2 regions of the Mycobacterium sp. IDUB_24 genome follow, and region 2 is predicted to be linked to the other one. Evidence: riboswitches for the same ligand, from Rfam matches in the RefSeq annotation. Region 2 holds a riboswitch; the other holds the start of a gene.

Region 1 (9,445 bases), on a different contig from region 2:
CGGCCGACAGCGCATGCAGCGGCAGGAACGTCCGACGAGGGCTCATCGTCGTCACCGCCACCATCCCCCCGGGCGCCAGCACCCGGTAGAACTCCGCGAGCGCGGCGGGCTGATCGAAGAAATGGAATGCCGACGTGGTCACCACCGCGTCCAGGAACGCGTCCTGGAAAGGCAACTCCTCGGCAGGGGCCGACTTCCACCGCACGTCACCCGAACGCTTGCGGGCCTGGGCCAGCATGCCGTCGGACATATCCAAGCCATAGACCTCATCGGGTTGCAGTTCCCGCTGGATACGGTCGGCCAGGATGCCGGTACCGCAGGCGATGTCGGCGATCGCACGGGCGCCGCGCCCCTGAACTTGGGCGATCACCTCATCCTGGGCCGGCCGGTACACCCACCGCTGCAGGCAACCCTGGTCGTAGGCCGGTGCGGCAAAACTCCAGAAGCGCGTGATCGCGTCGTTGAATCCGCGGCGCTGTGTAGTCGTCACCGGCCCGAGTCTAGGTCGGCTACGACGGCTTCCCCGCGCAGTAGACCCGCGCCGGCTCAGGGAAGGCCACTGCGCGTGAGCCGGAACCACAGACTGCGGGGTCGGTTGAACCGTCAACCCGCTTGACGATCCTGATGGCAGCCTTCGGGTCGGAGCATTCCGTCGGGGTGATGAGCTTGTCGTTGATGTTGAAGCACTCGCCTTCCTCGACGTCGAGGATGAAGCAGTAGGTGCGGGACTCGTCCATGAGCACGGAGTAGTCGGATTCGGCCCGTTTGCCGTCCGGGCAGGTCGCGGATCCGCCACCTTTGGACACCAACTCGTAAATGGCCTCCGGGTTGCTGCAGCCGGACGGGGTGAGGTCCATTCCCGCCGTGGCGTACTGATCGCTGGTGATGCACTCCCCCACTGCCAAGTCACCAGAGGCCCCGAACTTCGAGGACCCGGAATCTGAGCTCGAGCTGGGCGCGGCGCTGGAATTCGACTCCGAACGCGAACTCGACTCCGGCTTGTGTGAGGCCACCCGCCCCGCCAATCCCAACAGGCCGAGCACCAGCAGAACCGCACCGATCACGATCAATGCCGTGCCCGACTTCTTGGGTGGCGCGCCGTAGGCCTGCGGCGGGGCCGGTGGATAGCCGGGCTGTTGTGGGTAACCCTGCTGCGGATAGCCGGGCTGCTGCGGGTAACCCTGGTACGGGTAACCCGGCTGCGGATAGCCCTGCGGGTACCCGGGTTGCGGATAAGCGCCCGGCGGGTACCCGGGCTGGCCGCTCAGCTTGGACCGGGACGACGAACGCCGAACCAGGCCGAGGATGAGCAGCAGCAGCCCCAACCCCGGGATCAGCAGCGAGCCGATGACATAGCCCGCGGATTCCGCGGCGCTTCCGGCGGCGGCCAATGTGTGAGCGACCATGGCGGGCAGTATCCCATGACAGGCGGCCAAAAACCGTTTGCTGACCGGCCCGCTCAGGCCTGATTGTCGGCTCCCGCCTCTCAGGCCTGATTGTCGGCTCCCGCCTCTCAGGCCTGATTGTCGGCTCCCGCCTCCGTCCCATAGCGGCCCGCGCTGAACATCGACGCCACCGCGCCGATCACCATCATCACCGCCGCGGCGGCGAACACCACCGTCAGGCCGGAATGGAACGGCTCGGTGATCAGCTGAGGGAAGAATGTCTGTCCGGTGATGACGTCCGCGTTCACTCCCGGTTGGTGCAGCGCGTCGTACGGCGCGAGCAGCTCAGCCATCGGGTTGTAGCCCAGGAAGGCCGCGAACAGGCTGCCGACCGGGGGCAGGTTGGCCACGTCGTGGGCCACCGAGGCCGAAACACCTTGCTGCGTCAGGCCGGTGGTCAACGCCGCGGGCAAGGTGTTGGCCAGCCCGACGATCATCAGCGAGAAGAAGATGCCGATCGACAGCGAGTTGCCGGCGTTGAAGAAGGTGGACCGTACGCCGGAGGCAGCACCGCGTTGATCGGCCGGCACGCTGGACATGATGGCCGCGGTGTTGGGTGCGGTGAAGATTCCGCCGCCCAAGCCGTTGAGGAACACCAGGATTGCGAATACCCAGTAGTCGAAGTTGACCGGGATGAGCAGGAGCGCCACGAACGTGGCTGCCATCAGCAGCATGCCGCCCACGGTCAGCGGCCGCGCGCCGATTCGATCGGAGAGCGATCCGGCGATCGGCGCGGCGACCAGGAACCCGATGGTGACGGGCAACAGGTAGATGCCGGCCCACAGCGGGGTGGACTCGAAGCTGTAGCCGTGTAGCGGCAGCCAGATGCCCTGCAACCAGATGATGAGCATGAACTGCAGCCCACCGCGGCCCACCGAGGACATCAGGCCGGCCAGGTTGCCCATCCCGAAGGCCGCCGATTTGAACAATCGGATGTCGACCATGGGCGACGACACCTTCGATTCGACGACGCAGAACGCCACCAGCAACAGCAGGCCCACGGCGATGGAGCCCAGCACCCACGGGCTGGTCCAGCCGGTGGTCGAGTCGCCGTAGGGCTGGATGCCGTAGGTGATGCCGATCAGCAGGACCGTGAGGCCCAGCCCGAAGGTCAGCGTGCCGGCCCAGTCGAGGCGTCCGGCGGTGCGGACACCGAGTTCCTTGAGTGAGCGGTAGCTCCAGATGGTGCCGATGACGCCGATCGGCACGCCCACCCAGAAGACGGCCTTCCAGTGCCACTCGGACAGGAAGCCGCCGATCAGCAACCCGAGGAAGGACCCGGCGACGGCGGCCACCATATTGGTGCCCAGCGCCATGCCGCGCTGGTTGGCCGGGAAGGCGTCGGTGAGGATCGCCGACGACGAGGCCATCAGCATGGCACCGCCGACACCCTGGACCACGCGCCAGCCGATGAGCCAGACGGCGCCGCCTCCGAGTTGGAACGGGTCGAACGACAGAGCGATCGCGGCCACGGTGAACACCACGAAGCCGAGGTTGTAGATGCGGACCCGGCCGTACATGTCGCCGAGGCGTCCGAACGGCACGACGAGCACCGCGGTCACCACCAGATAGCCCATCAGCATCCACAGCAGGTAGCTGACGTTGCCGGGAGCCAACGGGTTCAACCCGATGCCACGGAAGATCGCCGGCAGCGAGATCAACACGATCGACGCATTGATGGAGGCCAGCAGGATGCCCAACGTGGTGTTGGACAGCACCACCCACTTGTAGAACGGGTGATCGTGATCCATCCGTTTGCGGCGGTCAGCGGTCTCGGCCAGGGCGGAGTCGCCCCCGCCCGGCGGGTTCGTCACTTCGGCGTCAGTCGTCATTTGGTGTTCGCATCTCGTATCGCGTCAAGGGCTATATCCAGGGCCGTCGCCGGCCCAAAACGTGCAAAACACATATATTAGCTATGCAAATCAAGCCGCGGCAACTCCAAGCCCCCGAGTTCGCGAACTCGCCGGTTTCCACCTCAGGGTCGCACCACCACCCCCGACACAGCCCAGTTGCCGGAAACGGCAGCCTCCGGGGTTCCCCACCGCGCAGCGTCTGCGCTAGGTTGGGCCCTGCAAACCACACACGCGGGAGTGCGCACGAGCGCGCTGAGAGGACGGGTAGGCCCGTCGACCGTACGAACCTGACCGGGTAATGCCGGCGTAGGGAGATTTTCATGAGCAGTTCTGTTTTTGACGGCTTTGCCGACCCTTCTGTCACCACCGGTCCGATCACCGGAAGCACCAAGGTCTATCGCGAGATCAACCATGACGGCACGACGCTGCACGTGCCGTTTCGCCGGGTGAACCTCACCAACTCCGAACATCTGGACCTGTACGACACCTCGGGGCCGTATACCGACGACAGCGCGGTGATCGACCTGAACGCCGGCCTGCCGGCGCGTCCCGGAGTTCACAAAGACCGCGGCACCCAACTGCAGCGGGCCCGCGCCGGGGAGATCACCGCCGAAATGGCGTACATCGCTGAACGCGAAGGCGTTTCGGCTGAATTGGTGCGTGCCGAAGTAGCCCGGGGGCGGGCCGTGATACCGGCCAACCACAATCACCCGGAGATCGAGCCGATGATCATCGGCAAGGCATTCGGAGTGAAAGTCAATGCCAATATCGGCAATTCGGCCGTCACCTCCTCGATCGGCGAGGAGGTCGACAAGATGGTGTGGGCCACCCGGTGGGGTGCCGACACCATCATGGACCTGTCGACCGGCAAGGACATCCACCTGACCCGGGAGTGGATTCTGCGCAACTCCCCGGCCCCGGTCGGGACCGTGCCGATCTACCAGGCGCTGGAGAAGGTCAACGGTGACCCCACCAAGTTGACGTGGGAAATGTACCGCGACACCGTGATCGAGCAGTGCGAGCAGGGCGTCGACTATATGACCGTGCACGCCGGGGTGCTGCTGCGCTACATCCCGCTGACGGTCAAGCGTGTCACCGGCATCGTGTCCCGCGGCGGGTCGATCATGGCGGCCTGGTGCCTGGCGCACCACACCGAGTCGTTCCTGTACACCCACTTCGAGGAACTCTGCGAGATCCTGGCCCGCTATGACGTGACGTTCTCCCTGGGCGACGGGCTGCGGCCCGGGTCGATCGCCGACGCGAACGACGAGGCCCAGTTCGCCGAGCTCCGCACTCTGGGTGAGCTGACCAAGATCGCGAAATCCCATGGCGTGCAGGTGATGATCGAAGGCCCGGGCCATGTCCCGATGCACAAGATCGTGGAGAACGTGCGGCTCGAAGAGGAATGGTGCGAGGAGGCACCGTTCTATACCCTCGGCCCGCTGGCCACCGACATCGCCCCGGCCTATGACCACATCACCTCGGCGATCGGCGCGGCCATCATCGCCCAGGCCGGCACCGCGATGCTGTGCTACGTCACACCCAAGGAGCACCTGGGCCTGCCGGATCGCAAGGACGTCAAGGACGGCGTGATCGCTTACAAGATCGCCGCGCACGCCGCCGATCTGGCCAAGCAGCATCCGCGGGCGCAGGAAAGAGACGACGCACTCTCCAAGGCACGCTTCGAGTTTCGCTGGCACGATCAGTTCGCCCTGTCCCTCGATCCCGACACCGCGCGTGAGTTCCACGACGAAACGCTGCCCGCCGAACCGGCCAAGACCGCACACTTCTGCTCGATGTGTGGCCCCAAGTTCTGTTCGATGCGCATCACGCAGGACATCCGGGATGCGTATCCGGACGGCACCGCACCGGAGTCGGCGGACGAGATCGCGCGCGGCATGGCGGAGAAATCCCAGGAGTTCGCCGACCACGGAAACCGGGTTTATCTACCCTTGACCACGTGAGGCCACTGTGAACTTCTTGCCGCTGGTCGCCGCGGGTGACACGCCGCTGCGAGTGATGACCATCGCCGGATCCGACTCCGGCGGTGGTGCCGGCATCCAGGCCGACATGCGGACCTTCGCGATGCTCGGCCTGCACGGCTGCGTCGCGGTGACCGCGGTGACGGTCCAGAACTCGGTGGGCGTCAAGGGTTTCCACGAGATCCCCCTCGATGTCGTGGCCGGCCAGATCTCAGCCGTCACCTCCGATATCGGCATCCAGGCGGCCAAGACCGGGATGCTGGCGTCCTCGGCGATCATCACCACGATCGCCGAGACGTGGCGGGCCGAGGGTCTGGCGTCGAACGTGCCCCTTGTCGTCGACCCGGTGTGCGCGTCGATGCACGGCGACCCACTGCTGCACCACAGCGCCCTCGATGCACTGCGTACCGAATTGTTCCCGCTCGCCACGCTGGTCACCCCGAACCTCGACGAGGTGCGATTGCTCGTCGACATCGAGGTCGTCGACGAGGCCTCGCAGCGGGACGCGGCGCGCGCGCTGCACGCGCTGGGTCCGCAGTGGGCGCTGGTCAAGGGCGGGCACCTGCGCTCGTCGTCGGCCAGCCCCGATCTGCTGTTCGACGGCACGGAGTTCCACGAGTTCGCCGCGCCGCGGATCGATACCGGCAACGACCACGGAGCGGGTGACACCCTGGCCGCGGCGACGGCTTGCGCACTGGCACACGGCTATTCGGTTCCTCAGGCAGTGGAGTTCGGCAAGGCCTGGGTGACAGAATGTATCCGGGCTGCCTATCCCCTGGGGCACGGCCACGGCCCGGTGAACGCCCTGTTCCGGTTGCAGTCATGAACCTCGACGCCATCGCGGGCGTCGCCCACGAACCCGAGACCACCCCGGCCGGCGTCGTGGTGCTCACCCACGGCGCGGGCGGCAACCGCGACTCGGCCATGCTGGTCAAGATCTGCGACGAATGGGCCGCCCGCGGCTGGCTGGCCATCCGGTACAACCTGCCCTACCGTCGTCGCAGGCCCAAGGGCCCGCCGTCGGGATCGGCGGCAGGTGACCAGGAAGGCATCGCCGAGGCGATCGCACTGGCCCGCGGCCTCACCGAAGGCTCCGTGATTGCCGGTGGGCATTCCTACGGCGGGCGGATGACCTCGATGGTCGCCGGCGAAGGAAACGAGCCGAGGGCGGTCCCCGATGTGCTCACTCTCTTCTCCTACCCGCTGCATCCGCCGGGCAAGCCGGAACGCGCCCGCACCGAACATCTGCCCGGCATCACGGTGCCCACGGTATTCACCCACGGCACCTCCGACCCGTTCGGCACGATCGACGAGCTCACGGCGGCTGCTGCATTGGTGAGCGGACCGACCGAGCTGGTGGTCATCGACGGTGCCCGTCACGACCTCGGATCCAAGACTGCGAACGTGCCGGGCCTTGCGGTGGACGCGGCGCTGCGGGCACTCGATATCGTCGAACCATGACCTATCCGCCCGGTTCCCCCGGCCCGCAGGGCCCGCCGCCTCGCGGTTACCCGCCACCCCCGCCGCAGCCGTATTCCACCGGCCCCGATCAGTTCTCGGTGACACCGAAGAAGTCCCCCGCGTTCAAGTGGGCGCTGTTGGCGGTCGTGGTGCTGGTCGCGATCGTGGTCGCCGCCGGCGCGGTGTTCTATCTCGTCCGGGACCGCGGCGCGACGGAGGCCAGCCAGGTCCGCTCGGGTGATTGCCTGACCGAGATACCCGACAGCAGCCGGGTGCTGTACGTGAAGACAGTGGGTTGCGATCAGCCGCACAAGGGTGAGGTGTTCGCGGTGCTGCCACTGCCCGACGGGGATTTCCCGGGCGATGCCACGGTGGTGAAGTACGCCGACAAGTGCGCGCCGGCACTGGCCCAGTACGCCCCCGACGCCAACTCGGAATCCGGGATCCAGCTGTTCGTCCTGTACCCGACGGTGGACTCCTGGCAACGCGGGGACCGTAGCGTGACGTGTATCGCCACCAGCAAAAACCCCCGCACCGGCAAAATAGGGTAACGCGCTACTCTAGGCCGCCCAGACCGCGTGGTCAGACACTCGATCCATGGTCGAGATCGATACGCGCGCCGCAGCCACCCTGCCGCTCGCACCGCGCAATCCGCTGTCCTACCGACAGACGATCAAGGCGATGCGGTCCTTCATCGAGGGGCATCAGCGGCTCCGCGATGCCGGAGGCCCCGTCAGCCGGATGGTGCTCGGCCCGCGGTGGCTGATGCCCCCGGTCCTGTTGGTCACGTCGCCGCAGGGCGCGCGCGATGTCCTGGGCCGCCGTGATGCGATCGCCGATCGCGGCACCGCCCTCAACATGGTCGAGCTACGCCGGCTGATGGGCGGCAACCTGTTGAACCTGCCGCACGAGCGCTGGCTGCCGCGACGGCGAACGCTGCAGCCGATGTTCACCAAGCAGAACGTGCCACGGTATGCCGGGCACATGGCCGCCGCGGCGGATTCGATCGCCGGTGACTGGCGCGACGGTACGACGGTCGATCTGGATGTCGCGTGCCGGGCGCTCACGCTGCGGGCATTGGGCCGCTCGGTGTTCGGCGTGGATCTCGACGAGAGCGCGGACGACGTGGGCCCCGCGCTGCGTACCGCGTTGTCCTGGATTTCCGATCGGGCGGTCCGCCCGGTCAACTTCCCCCAGTGGGTGCCCACCGGCGGCCAGCGTCGGGCCAGGGCGGCCAATGCCCAGCTGCATCGGCTGGCCGCCGAGATCCTCGCCGCGGCATGCGCCGATCCCGATCGGGATGCACCGCTCGTGCACGCGCTCATCGAGGCTCGTGACCCGGAAACCGGCCGGAAGCTGACCGACGACGAGATCTGCGATGAATTGGTGCTTTTCATGCTCGCCGGGCATGACACCACCTCGACGACGCTGTGTTACTCGCTGTGGGCGCTGGGCCGCGATCCCGATCTGCAGTCCCGCCTGTATGACGAAGTCGCGGCACTGGGCGACCGCACGCTGACGCCCGAAGATGTGCCGCACCTCGAACACACCGTGCGAGTGCTGCACGAAGCACTGCGGCTCTGCCCGCCCGGTGCCGGCACCCCACGGATGCTCAACGAGGAGATGACCGTCGACGGCTACCGCGCCGAGGCCGGCACCATGGCGATGGTCAATTTCTACGTCATGCACCGCGATCCGGCGCTGTGGGACGATCCGCTGAGCTTCGACCCCGACCGGTTCAGCCCGGAACGTTCAGCAGGTCGAAATCGTTGGCAGTACCTGCCTTTCGGTGGTGGCCCGCGGTCCTGCGTCGGCGATCACTTCGCCATGCTGGAGGCCACCTTGGCGCTGGCGACCATCGTGCGCGAGGTCGCTGTGACCTCCCTCCACGACGACTTCCCGGTGGAGACCCCCTTCACCGTCATCGCCGCCGCGCCGATCCCGGCACGCATCACGAGGAGGAGTACCGAGACGGTGCCATCGTTCCGCCGCTAACGTCGGTGACACGCAGCTAGGCTTGCGTCACCGAGGTTGGAGATCGACGAGTCGTCAGGGGCGGAAGGTGGCATCTGTCTCATGAGCGCCCGATCAGGCAACGCTTGGCCCGCGCTACGGGTATCGGATTGGGAGCCCACCCGCGAGACCCTGCATATGTGGACGCAGATCGTAGGGAAGATCCGGCTGACGCAATCACCACTGATCAATCATTGGTGGCAGGTGACCTTCTACGTGAGCCCGCGCGGGCTGACCACGTCGTCGATTCCGTATCGAAACCAGTTGTTCGACATGGAGTTCGACTTCATCGACCACGTACTTGCGATCCACACCAGCGATGGCGGGTCGCGAACTGTCGCATTGAAGCCGAAATCGGTCGCCGAGTTCTACGACGAAACCTTCACCGCGCTGCGACAACTGGGCATTGAAGCGCAGATCTCGGCAAGTCCCAACGAGGTCGCCGCCGCCATACCGTTTGCCGAAGATCACCAACACGCCTCGTATGACCCCGATGCCGCGAACCTGTTCTGGCGCCAGCTGGTCCAGGCGCACCGGGTGATCAGCGAATTCCGTTCGTATTTCATCGGCAAGGTGAGCCCCGTGCACTTCTTCTGGGGCTCGTTCGACCTGGCCTGCACCAGATTCTCCGGCCGGCCCGCTCCCGAACACCCCGGTGGTGCACCCAACTGCGGCGATTGGGTGATGGTGG
Region 2 (9,445 bases):
CCCAGCAGCGGCAGGGACCGGGTGAACCGAGGCAGCGCGGCGGCCATCAGCTGGGGCACGTAGCCGGCGTCGTTGCCACCGATCGTGACGGTGACGAGAGCCTCGGACCCGTCGAGCGCATCGATCTGCGGTGGCGCACCGTTCTGACGATCCCGCAGTATGTGCGCGGTGGTGGCCCCGGAGTAGGTCACATCTACCAGATCGAGCCCGAGCTGGGCGGCCACCAGATGCGGGTAATTGCGGGCCGAGCGGCCCGCCTGCCACGGCGCGCCGGCAGCCGACGGCTTGATCCCGGGCCCGGCCGCCATCGAACTGCCCAGGGCCACATAGCGTTTACCGTGCACGTCGAATCACAATGCCGGGCTCGACGCCTGCGCCCAGAACCGCTTCGGAATCCGGCCCGCCTGGCGTGCCAGATATCCGGCGGTGACGGCCGCCGACATCGCCGCAGCCATGGTGGGTGGATCGGATGCCCGGGTGACGGCGGTGGCCAACAGCACTGCATCGCAGCCCAATTCCATCGCCAGCGCGGCATCCGACGCCGTGCCGATCCCGGCGTCCAGCACCACCGGCACCCCGGCCTGCTCGACGATCATCTCGATGTTGTGCGGGTTGGAGATGCCCAGGCCTGTTCCGATCGGCGAGCCCAGCGGCATGACCGCGGCGCACCCGGTGTCCTCCAGCCGGCGGGCCAGCACCGGGTCGTCGTTGGTGTAGGGCAGCACGATGAACCCGTCATCGACCAATTGTTCTGCCGCCTTGACCAATTCGATGGCATCGGGCAACAGTGTGCGGTCATCGGCGATGACTTCGAGTTTGACCAGATCGGTGCCCAGCGCCTCGCGGGCCAACTGCGCGGTGAGCACGGCCTCGGCCGCGCCGCGACAGCCCGCGGTGTTGGGCAGCGCCGCGATACCGAGCCGGTTGAGCAGATCGAGCACTCCGGTGCCGGCCTCGGCGTCCACCCGTCGCATCGCCACGGTCGTCAACTCTGTCCCCGAGGCGACCAATGCCTCTTCCAGCACAGCCAGATTCGGCGCACCGCCGGTGCCCATGATCAGCCGGGAGCCGAACTCCCGGCCGCCGATGACGAGTTTTGAATCAGCCACCCTGCACCGCCGTCACGACCTCCACCCGGGCGCCGTCGGCCAGCGTCCGGTCCCATTCCGACCGGGGCAGCACTGTCCAGTCCAGAGCGACGGCGATGCCCTTGTCCGGAAAGCCGCGAGTCTCCAGGAGACCCTCGACGGTGGTCTGGTCGTCCACCTCCAGGGCCTCGTTGTTGACCGTGATGGTGATCATTTCGCTCCCACACTCATCTCGAGCTCAGCCGCGACCCGCTCAGCGGTCCACGGCGCCAACAGAAATCCGTTGCGGCCGTGCCCGACGGCCACCAGGGTCCGCTCGTCGACCCGCTCGACGATGGGCAGCCCGTCGGGCGTCATCGGCCGCAGTCCGGCCGCAGTCTCGGCCAGCTCGTACTCGCCCAGTGCGGGCATCACCGCGCAGGCGTCCTCGAGCAGGTCGCGCACCCCGCTGACCACCGGCGCCGTGTCGCGCCCGTGCTCGTACTGGGTGGCGCCGACCACCACGCCGTCGGCGCGCGGCACAAGGTACACCGGCCGGCCGTGCACACGGGCCCGGATCACCCGCTGCGGCACCGGCATACAGCCCTTACGCCACCGCAGCCGCAGCACCTCGCCCTTGACCGGGCGCACCGGCAGGCCCGGCCACAGCTTCGGGGAGTCGATCCCGTTGGCGATCACCCGCACGTCCGCCTCGATTTCGGACAGGTCCGCGACCGGCCCGGCCCACCGCACCGCCAGTCGTTCGCAGTGCGCGGCCAGCCCGTCGACCACGGCGCGGTTGTCCACGGCGAGTTCGGTGGTGGCCCGGAACCCGTGCCGGATGCCTTGGGCTAGTAGGGGTTCCACGTCACGCGCGGCCGTGGTCAGCTCGACCGGCTGTCCTTGGGCAGACAGCCATTCGGCGACGGTACGCAGATCGGCCACGTCGGCCCGGTCGACGGCGACCACCAGCGACTCGCGGGCGGTGACCACCTCGGGCGCCAGCCCGTCGAGAAACCCCGAGTGCCACAGCTTCAGCGATTCCAGGCCGATCTGCAGGATCTGCTCTTCGCCCGGCCAGCCTTCGCTGTGCGGGGCCAGCATGCCGCCGGCCACCCATGAGGCACCACGTTCGGTGGTGCAGTGCAGCCGCACGGTCCAGCCGTCCAGCGCAGCCCGGCGTGCGACAGACAGCCCGATGACACCGCCGCCGATGACGGCGAGTGTTCGCGCCATATCCGCTCCCTTCGCCGGCATGACCCGGATCAGGTGTGACGGTCAGGGCCGGTCCGTGTGCCCACTCTCAGCCCCTCGTCCCAGGGACTCCCGTATTGATTGCCAGTCCAGGGTACTCGGGCGGTACCCGCTACCGTCGCGGTGTGGAATCACCCGCCGACCGTTTGCAGCGCGCCACCCTCTACCTGTGCACCGACGCCCGCCGGGAGCGCGGTGACCTGGCCGAATTCGCCGACGCGGCGCTGGCCGGCGGGGTGGATCTGATCCAGCTACGCGACAAGGGCTCAGCCGGGGAGAAGCGGCTCGGCCCGCTGGAGGCCCGGCAGGAACTCGAGGCGCTGGAGATCCTGGCCGAGGCCGCCCGCCGCCACGGTGCACTGCTGGCGGTCAACGACCGCGCCGACATCGCGCTGGCAGCCGGAGCCGACGTGCTGCACCTGGGCCAGGACGATCTGCCGCTGGACGTCGCGCGGGGCATCATCGGCGATCGTCGCGTGATCGGTCGCTCCACGCATGACGCCGCGCAGGCCGCGGCGGCCGTCACCGAAGCCGTGGATTATTTCTGTGTCGGCCCGTGCTGGCCCACCCCGACCAAGCCGGGCCGAACCGCGCCGGGACTGGACCTGGTGCGCTCGACGGCGGCGCTGAACCCGGCCAAGCCGTGGTTCGCGATCGGCGGGATCGATCAGCAACGGCTGCCCGAGGTGCTGGCTGCCGGGGCCCGGCGCATCGTGGTGGTCCGCGCGATCACCGCGGCCGAAGATCCGCGGGCCGCAGCCGCCGAACTCAAGGCAATGATCAGCGCGGCGGGTTGAGTTCGAGCGGCAGGGACGCCGTCACCGCCCGAAGCTGCTCCCAACTGGCGGCGAACCCGGGATGCAGCGGCAACTCGGCGACCTCGTCCTCGGCCACCCAGCGCAACTCCGAGCTCTCCCGGTTCGGAATGGTCTCCAGCGGTGCGGGCACATCGGCGATCACCGTGGTGTAGCTCCAGTGCGTGCCGCCGGTGCCGGCCACCTCGGCCGTCACCACCGTGGTCCGCACGGTGAGCTGCTCGGCGGTCACCCCGGCTTCCTCGTTGGCCTCCCGGACCGCGGCCTGCTCGGCGGTCTCGTGACTGTCGCGGGCACCTCCGGGCAAGGCCCAGGTTCCGCCCTGATGACTCCACGGGGCGCGGTGTTGCAGCAGCACGGCCGCCGATCCACCCGGCCACGGCGCGCGCAGCAACAGGCCGGCCGCACCGTGCCGCCCCCAGTAACGGGCGCCGTTGTCGGAGAACACCCAGCCGTCACCGTCGCCTCGCACCCGTACAGAATAGGGAACGTCGCCAGTTTCGGTGGGGCCCAATTTCTCCGCGAGCCTAAGCGCAGCCCTCTTAGAATTTTTTTATAGTGTGGGGACAGCCCGTTTGCACCGAAACTAAATGAGGTCCGCGCACAGGTGACTGTGGAGTTGGCACATCCCTCGACCGAACCGCTCGCGTCCCGGTCGCCGACCACTCCTGCGCACCCGCGGTGGTGGTTCCTGTGGACCACCCCCGGACGCATCCTGACGATCGGACTGGTGCTGTCGGCACTCGTGATCGCCAGCGCGTTCGCCACATCCACCACGATCAACGACCGCCAGCAGGCGCTCACCACGGTGCTCGATCACACCGAGCCCCTGGCATTCGCGGCCGGCCAGCTCTACACCACGCTGTCGGTGGCCGACGCCGCCGCGGCCACGGCCTTCATCGCCGGGGCCGAGCCCCGCGACGTGCGGCAGCGCTACGAGCAGGCCATCACCGACGCCTCGGTTGCGGTGACCCGGGCTTCGAGCGGGTTGACCGACGAAGAGCTGGTGCAGCTGCTCGGCCGGATCAATGCCCGGCTGGCCGTCTACACCGGCCTGGTGGAGACCGCGCGGACCAACAACCGGGCCGGCAACCCGGTCGGCTCGTCATACCTGTCGGAAGCCTCGGCGCTGATGCAGTCCCAGATCCTGCCCGACGCGCAACGCCTGTACGAGGAGACCTCCGCACGGGTGGATGCCGAGACGACGGCCTCCACCCGGATCCCCGCCGCGGTGATGTTGGTGGTGCTGGCGACGTTGATGTTCGGCGCGTTCGCCAACCGCTGGTTGGCACGACGCACCCGGCGCCGGGTCAACATCGGTTTCGTGGCCGGCGGGATGGCCGTGCTGATCATGCTGATCTGGGTGACGACGGCACTGGTGATCTCGACATCGGACAGCCGCAGCGCCAAGGACACCGCCGCCGAATCCCTGAAGACCGTGACCAATCTGGCCATCACCGCCCAGCAGGCCCGGGCTGACGAAACGCTGGCCCTGATCCGGCGTGGCGACGAAAACCTGCGTAAACAGTCCTACTACCAGCGCATCGAGGCCATGCAGCAACAGCTCGCCCAATATCTGGCCCGCGACACCCGCATCGACAAGAGCGATCTGACGGGTGCCGAAGATCTGCTCACCAAATGGCGGGCGGCCGATGACCGGATCAACGCGTATATCGCGGTGGGCAATTACCAGGCCGCGACGCAGGTGGCTCTGGGCACCGGCGAGGACGATTCCACGTCGGCCTTCGACAAACTCGACGATTCGTTGTCCAAGGGCATCGAACAGAGCCGCAGCCAGTTGCGCAACGACATCGCCAATGCCCGCCGGGTGCTGTCCGGCGCGACCGTGGGTGCCGCCCTGCTCAGTGTGGCCGCGGCGCTGGCGGTGGCGCTGGGCCTGTGGCCTCGACTCAGTGAGTACAGATGATGGCAAAACTGCGAAAGATGTTGGCCGCGCTGACCGCAGCCGTGGCGGTGGCCGGATGCGGTCAGAGTGCACCGGCGTTGACCGTGCCGACGATGACCCTGGCCCCGCCCAGCCCGGCCGGCATGCAGGAGCTGGCGCCTCAACCGGTTCGGGTGCCGGAGCCGGAGACCGACGAGTGCAACCGCACCGCCAGCCTGCGACCGTTCACCAACAAGGCCGACGCCGACGCGGCAACGGCCAGGATCCGCGACCGCGGGCGGTTGGTCGTCGGGTTGGACATCGGCAGCAATCTGTTCTCGTTCCGCGATCCGATCACCGGTCAGATCAACGGGTTCGACGTCGACATCGCCGGGGAGGTCGCCCGCGACATCTTCGGCACCCCCTCACAGGTCGAATACCGCATCCTGTCCTCGGCCGACCGCATCACCGCACTGCAGAACAATCAGGTCGACATCGTGGTCAAGACCATGACGATCACCTGCGAGCGCCGCAAGCAGGTGAACTTCTCCACGGTGTACCTGATGGCCCACCAACGCATCCTCGCCGCCCGCGATTCCAACATCTCGCAGGCCTCCGACCTCTCGGGCAAGCGAGTCTGCGTGGTGGACGGCACCACCTCACTCAAGCGGATCCAGCAGATCAGCCCGGCACCGATCATCGTCTCGGTGGTCACCTGGGCCGACTGCCTGGTGGCGTTGCAGCAACGCCAGGCCGACGCGGTCAGCACCGACGATTCGATCCTGGCCGGGCTGGTGGCCCAGGATCCGTATCTGCACATCGTCGGTCCCAGCCTCAACGAGGAGCCCTACGGCATCGGGTTGAACCTGGAGAACACCGGGCTGGTCCGGGTCGTCAACGCCACGCTGGAACGCATCCGCCGCGACGGCACCTGGAACACCTTGTACCGCAAGTGGTTGACCGTACTGGGTCCGGCACCGTCTCCCCCGGTCGCGAGGTATGTCGACTGATGAAGAAACCCGACGACGCCGATTTGCCGGTGCCTCCCGATTCCGACCCCGATACGAGCGGAGGGCCCGGTACGCAGCCGGCAAGCCTGGAAGACCTCGACATGGATTCGCGGTCGACCATGCGGCCGATGGCCACCCAGGCCGTGTTCCGTCCGGAGTTCGGCGACTCCGACGACGGGCCGTACGGCGACACCGAACCGCAGAACCTCGCGACGATCGCGACCCGGACGCTCTCGCCGGCCCGCAGGCTGGGCGGCGGCCTGGTCGAGATCGCGCGGGTGCCCGAGCGCGATCCGTTGACAGCGCTGATGACCAATCCGGTGGTGGCCGAACAGAAGCGGTTCTGCTGGAACTGCGGCAAGCCCGTCGGTCGATCGTCATCCGACGGGCATGCCCTGTCGGAGGGTTGGTGCCCGCACTGCGGCAGCGCGTATTCGTTCCTGCCGCAGCTGTCCCCGGGCGAGATCGTTGCCGACCAATACGAGATCAAGGGCTGTATCGCCCACGGCGGGTTGGGCTGGGTGTATCTGGCCTTCGACCACAACGTGAACGAACGTCCCGTCGTGCTGAAGGGCTTGGTCCATTCCGGTGACGCCGAGGCCCAGGTGATCGCCATGGCCGAACGCCAATTCCTGGCCGAGGTGACGCACCCGGGGATCGTGAAGATCTACAACTTCGTCGAACACGATGACAAGCACGGCAATCCTGTCGGGTACATCGTGATGGAGTACGTCGGCGGGACATCGCTCAAACAGGCCAGGGGAACTCGGCTTCCGGTGGCCGAGGCGATCGGCTACATGCTGGAGATCCTGCCCGCGCTGGGCTATCTGCATTCGATCGGGCTGGCCTACAACGACCTGAAGCCCGAGAACATCATGATCACCGAGGAGCAGCTCAAGCTGATCGACCTCGGAGCCGTATCCAAGCTCAACTCCTACGGATACCTCTACGGCACACCAGGATTCCAGGCTCCCGAGATCGTGCGTACCGGGCCCACGGTGGCCACCGACATCTACAGCGTGGGACGCACGCTGGCCGCGCTCACCCTGAAACTGCGGACCCGGCGGGGTCGTTACGTCGACGGGCTGCCGTCCGAAGATCCGGTACTCGACACCTACGATTCCTTCGGCCGGTTCCTGCGCCGCGCCATCGATCCGGATCCGCGACGCAGGTTCACCAGCGCCGAGGAGATGTCGTCCCAGCTGCTCGGCGTGCTACGCGAGGTGGTGGCCACCGACTCCGGAATTCCCCGCCCCGGCCTGTCGACGGTGTTCAGCCCGTCCCGGTCCACGTTCGGGGTCGATCTGCTGGTGGCACACACCGACGTTTACGTTGACGGGCAGGTCCATTCGGAGAAGCTGACCGCACAGGAGATCGTGCGGGCGCTGCCGGTGCCGCTGGTGGACCGCACCGACGTCGGGGCTCCGCTGCTGGTGGCCAGTGTGCTCAGCCAGCCCGTGCACACCCTGGACCAGCTGCGCGCGGCCCGCCACGGCGCGATCGACGCCGAGGGCGTGGACGTGTCCGAATCGGTGGAACTGCCGTTGATGGAGGCACGCGCCCTGCTGGATCTGGGCGATGTCGCCAAGGCCACCCGAAAGCTCGACGAGCTCGCCGTGTGGGCCGGTTGGCGCTGGCGGCTGGTCTGGTTCCGCGCCGTGGCCGAGATGCTCTCAGCCGATTATGACTCGGCCACAAAGCATTTCACCGAAGTCCTGGACACGTTGCCCGGGGAGCTGGCCCCCAAACTGGCGTTGGCCGCGACGGCCGAACTGGCCGGCAACGCCGACGAGCTGAAGTTCTACAACACCGTGTGGAGCACCGACAACGGCGTGATCTCGGCCGGCTTCGGGTTCGCCCGCGCCGAGTCTGTTGCCGGGTCGCGGGACAAGGCGGTCCAGACCCTGGACGAAGTTCCGCCCACCTCACGACATTTCACCACGGCCCGGCTGACGAGTGCGGTCACCCTGCTGTCGGGGCGGTCCACCGGTGAGATCACCGAGCAGAACATCCGCGATGCGGCGCGGCGGGTGGAGGCGCTGCCCGATTCGGAACCACGGGTGTTGCAGATCCGGGCCCTCGTGTTGGGCACCGCGATGGACTGGCTGGCCGACAACACTGCGAGCAGCAATCACATTCTCGGATTCCCGTTCACCGAACACGGTCTCAAGCTCGGCGTCGAGGCGTCGCTGCGGGCGCTGGCCCGCGTCGCCCCCACCCAGTCGCACCGCTATGCCCTGATCGACCTGGCCAACAGTGTGCGGCCGATGAGCACCTTCTGAATCAGGCCAGGGCCGCGCAGGCCTTCGCGATCGCCAATTCCTCATTGGTCGGCACCACGAGCACCGTCACCGACGAGTCCGGGGTCGAGATCCGCCGGGCCTCGTGCGCTTGCACCCTGTTGAGTTCCTCGTCGATCTCGATCCCCAGCGCGCTGAGTCCGGACAATGCGTCGCGGCGCACCGCGGCGTCGTTCTCCCCGACCCCCGCGGTGAAGCTGATGACATCGGTACGACCCAGCACCGCCAGATATCCTCCGACATACTTGCGTAGCCGGTGGATGTAGACGTCGTACGCCAATTGCGCATTCTCATCACCGGATTCGATGCGCGCGTGTAACTTCCGGAAGTCGTTCTCGCCACCGAGGCCACGGACACCCGACTGGCGGTTGAGCATCGTGTCGATGTCCTGGACGTCCATGTCCGCCGCACGGCGCAGATACAAGATGATGCCGGGGTCGATGTCGCCGCTGCGGGTGCCCATCACCAGGCCCTCCATCGGCGTCAACCCCATCGACGTGTCCACGGGCCGGCCGCCGGTGATAGCGCTGGCCGACGCACCGTTACCCAGGTGCAGCACAATCTGATTCAGCGACTCATAGGGCCGGTCCAGGAACGTGGCGGCCTGCTCGCTGACGTACTGATGCGAGGTGCCGTGAAAGCCGTACCGCCGGATACCCCAGCGCTCGGCCACCTCACGATCGATGGCATAGGTCGCCGCCGCCGCGGGCAGGTTGTGGAAGAACGCGGTGTCGAAGACCGCCACGTGAGGCAGATCGGGCAACAGCTTGCGGGCTACCTCGATACCGAGGATGGCCGGCGGATTGTGCAGCGGGGCCAGTGGCGACAGCTCTTCGAGCTTGGCGATCAGATCGCCGTCGATCAGGGTGGGCTGGTAGAAGGCCCTGCCACCGTGCACCACCCGGTGCCCCACTGCCACCAGACCCAGGGTGTCGAGGTGCAGACCCTGACCCGCCAGTTCATCGAACGCCGCCCGCAGTGCGGCGTCATGGTCGGGCACCTGCTCCGAGCCGATCTGCTCGATGATGCCGTCGGCCAGGAATTCTCCCGAATCCGGTTTCACCACGGCATATTTCAGTGACGAAGATCCGGAGTTGACCACCAGAACCGTCAT

The links. A riboswitch is a leader RNA that binds a small molecule or an ion and turns the genes downstream of it on or off. The one in region 2 is predicted to bind thiamine pyrophosphate.
Region 1: linked by a shared signal. The riboswitch ahead of thiC (phosphomethylpyrimidine synthase ThiC) and the one ahead of thiO (glycine oxidase ThiO) in region 2 are both predicted to bind thiamine pyrophosphate.

The regions. Positions count from the first base shown of each region.
Region 1 is NZ_JBVAXO010000002.1:63,448-72,892, reverse strand. It holds gene ACZYZF_RS07975 (class I SAM-dependent methyltransferase) at 1-490, opposite strand, end outside; gene ACZYZF_RS07970 (LppU/SCO3897 family protein) at 510-1,406, opposite strand; gene ACZYZF_RS07965 (MFS transporter) at 1,514-3,277, opposite strand; TPP riboswitch at 3,520-3,628, shown strand; gene thiC (phosphomethylpyrimidine synthase ThiC) at 3,619-5,262, shown strand; gene thiD (bifunctional hydroxymethylpyrimidine kinase/phosphomethylpyrimidine kinase) at 5,270-6,106, shown strand; gene ACZYZF_RS07950 (alpha/beta hydrolase family protein) at 6,103-6,741, shown strand; gene ACZYZF_RS07945 (septum formation family protein) at 6,738-7,292, shown strand; gene ACZYZF_RS07940 (cytochrome P450) at 7,339-8,736, shown strand; gene ACZYZF_RS07935 (DUF5996 family protein) at 8,818-9,445, shown strand, end outside.
Region 2 is NZ_JBVAXO010000001.1:1,552,642-1,562,086, reverse strand. It holds gene ACZYZF_RS07550 (SGNH/GDSL hydrolase family protein) at 1-344, opposite strand, end outside; gene thiG (thiazole synthase) at 351-1,109, opposite strand; gene thiS (sulfur carrier protein ThiS) at 1,102-1,302, opposite strand; gene thiO (glycine oxidase ThiO) at 1,299-2,303, opposite strand; TPP riboswitch at 2,293-2,407, opposite strand; gene thiE (thiamine phosphate synthase) at 2,447-3,118, shown strand; gene ACZYZF_RS07525 (NUDIX hydrolase) at 3,102-3,608, opposite strand; gene glnX (protein kinase G-activating protein GlnX) at 3,744-5,063, shown strand; gene ACZYZF_RS07515 (glutamate ABC transporter substrate-binding protein) at 5,060-6,031, shown strand; gene ACZYZF_RS07510 (serine/threonine-protein kinase PknG) at 6,031-8,313, shown strand; gene ACZYZF_RS07505 (acetate kinase) at 8,315-9,445, opposite strand; gene pta (phosphate acetyltransferase) at 9,442-9,445, opposite strand, start outside.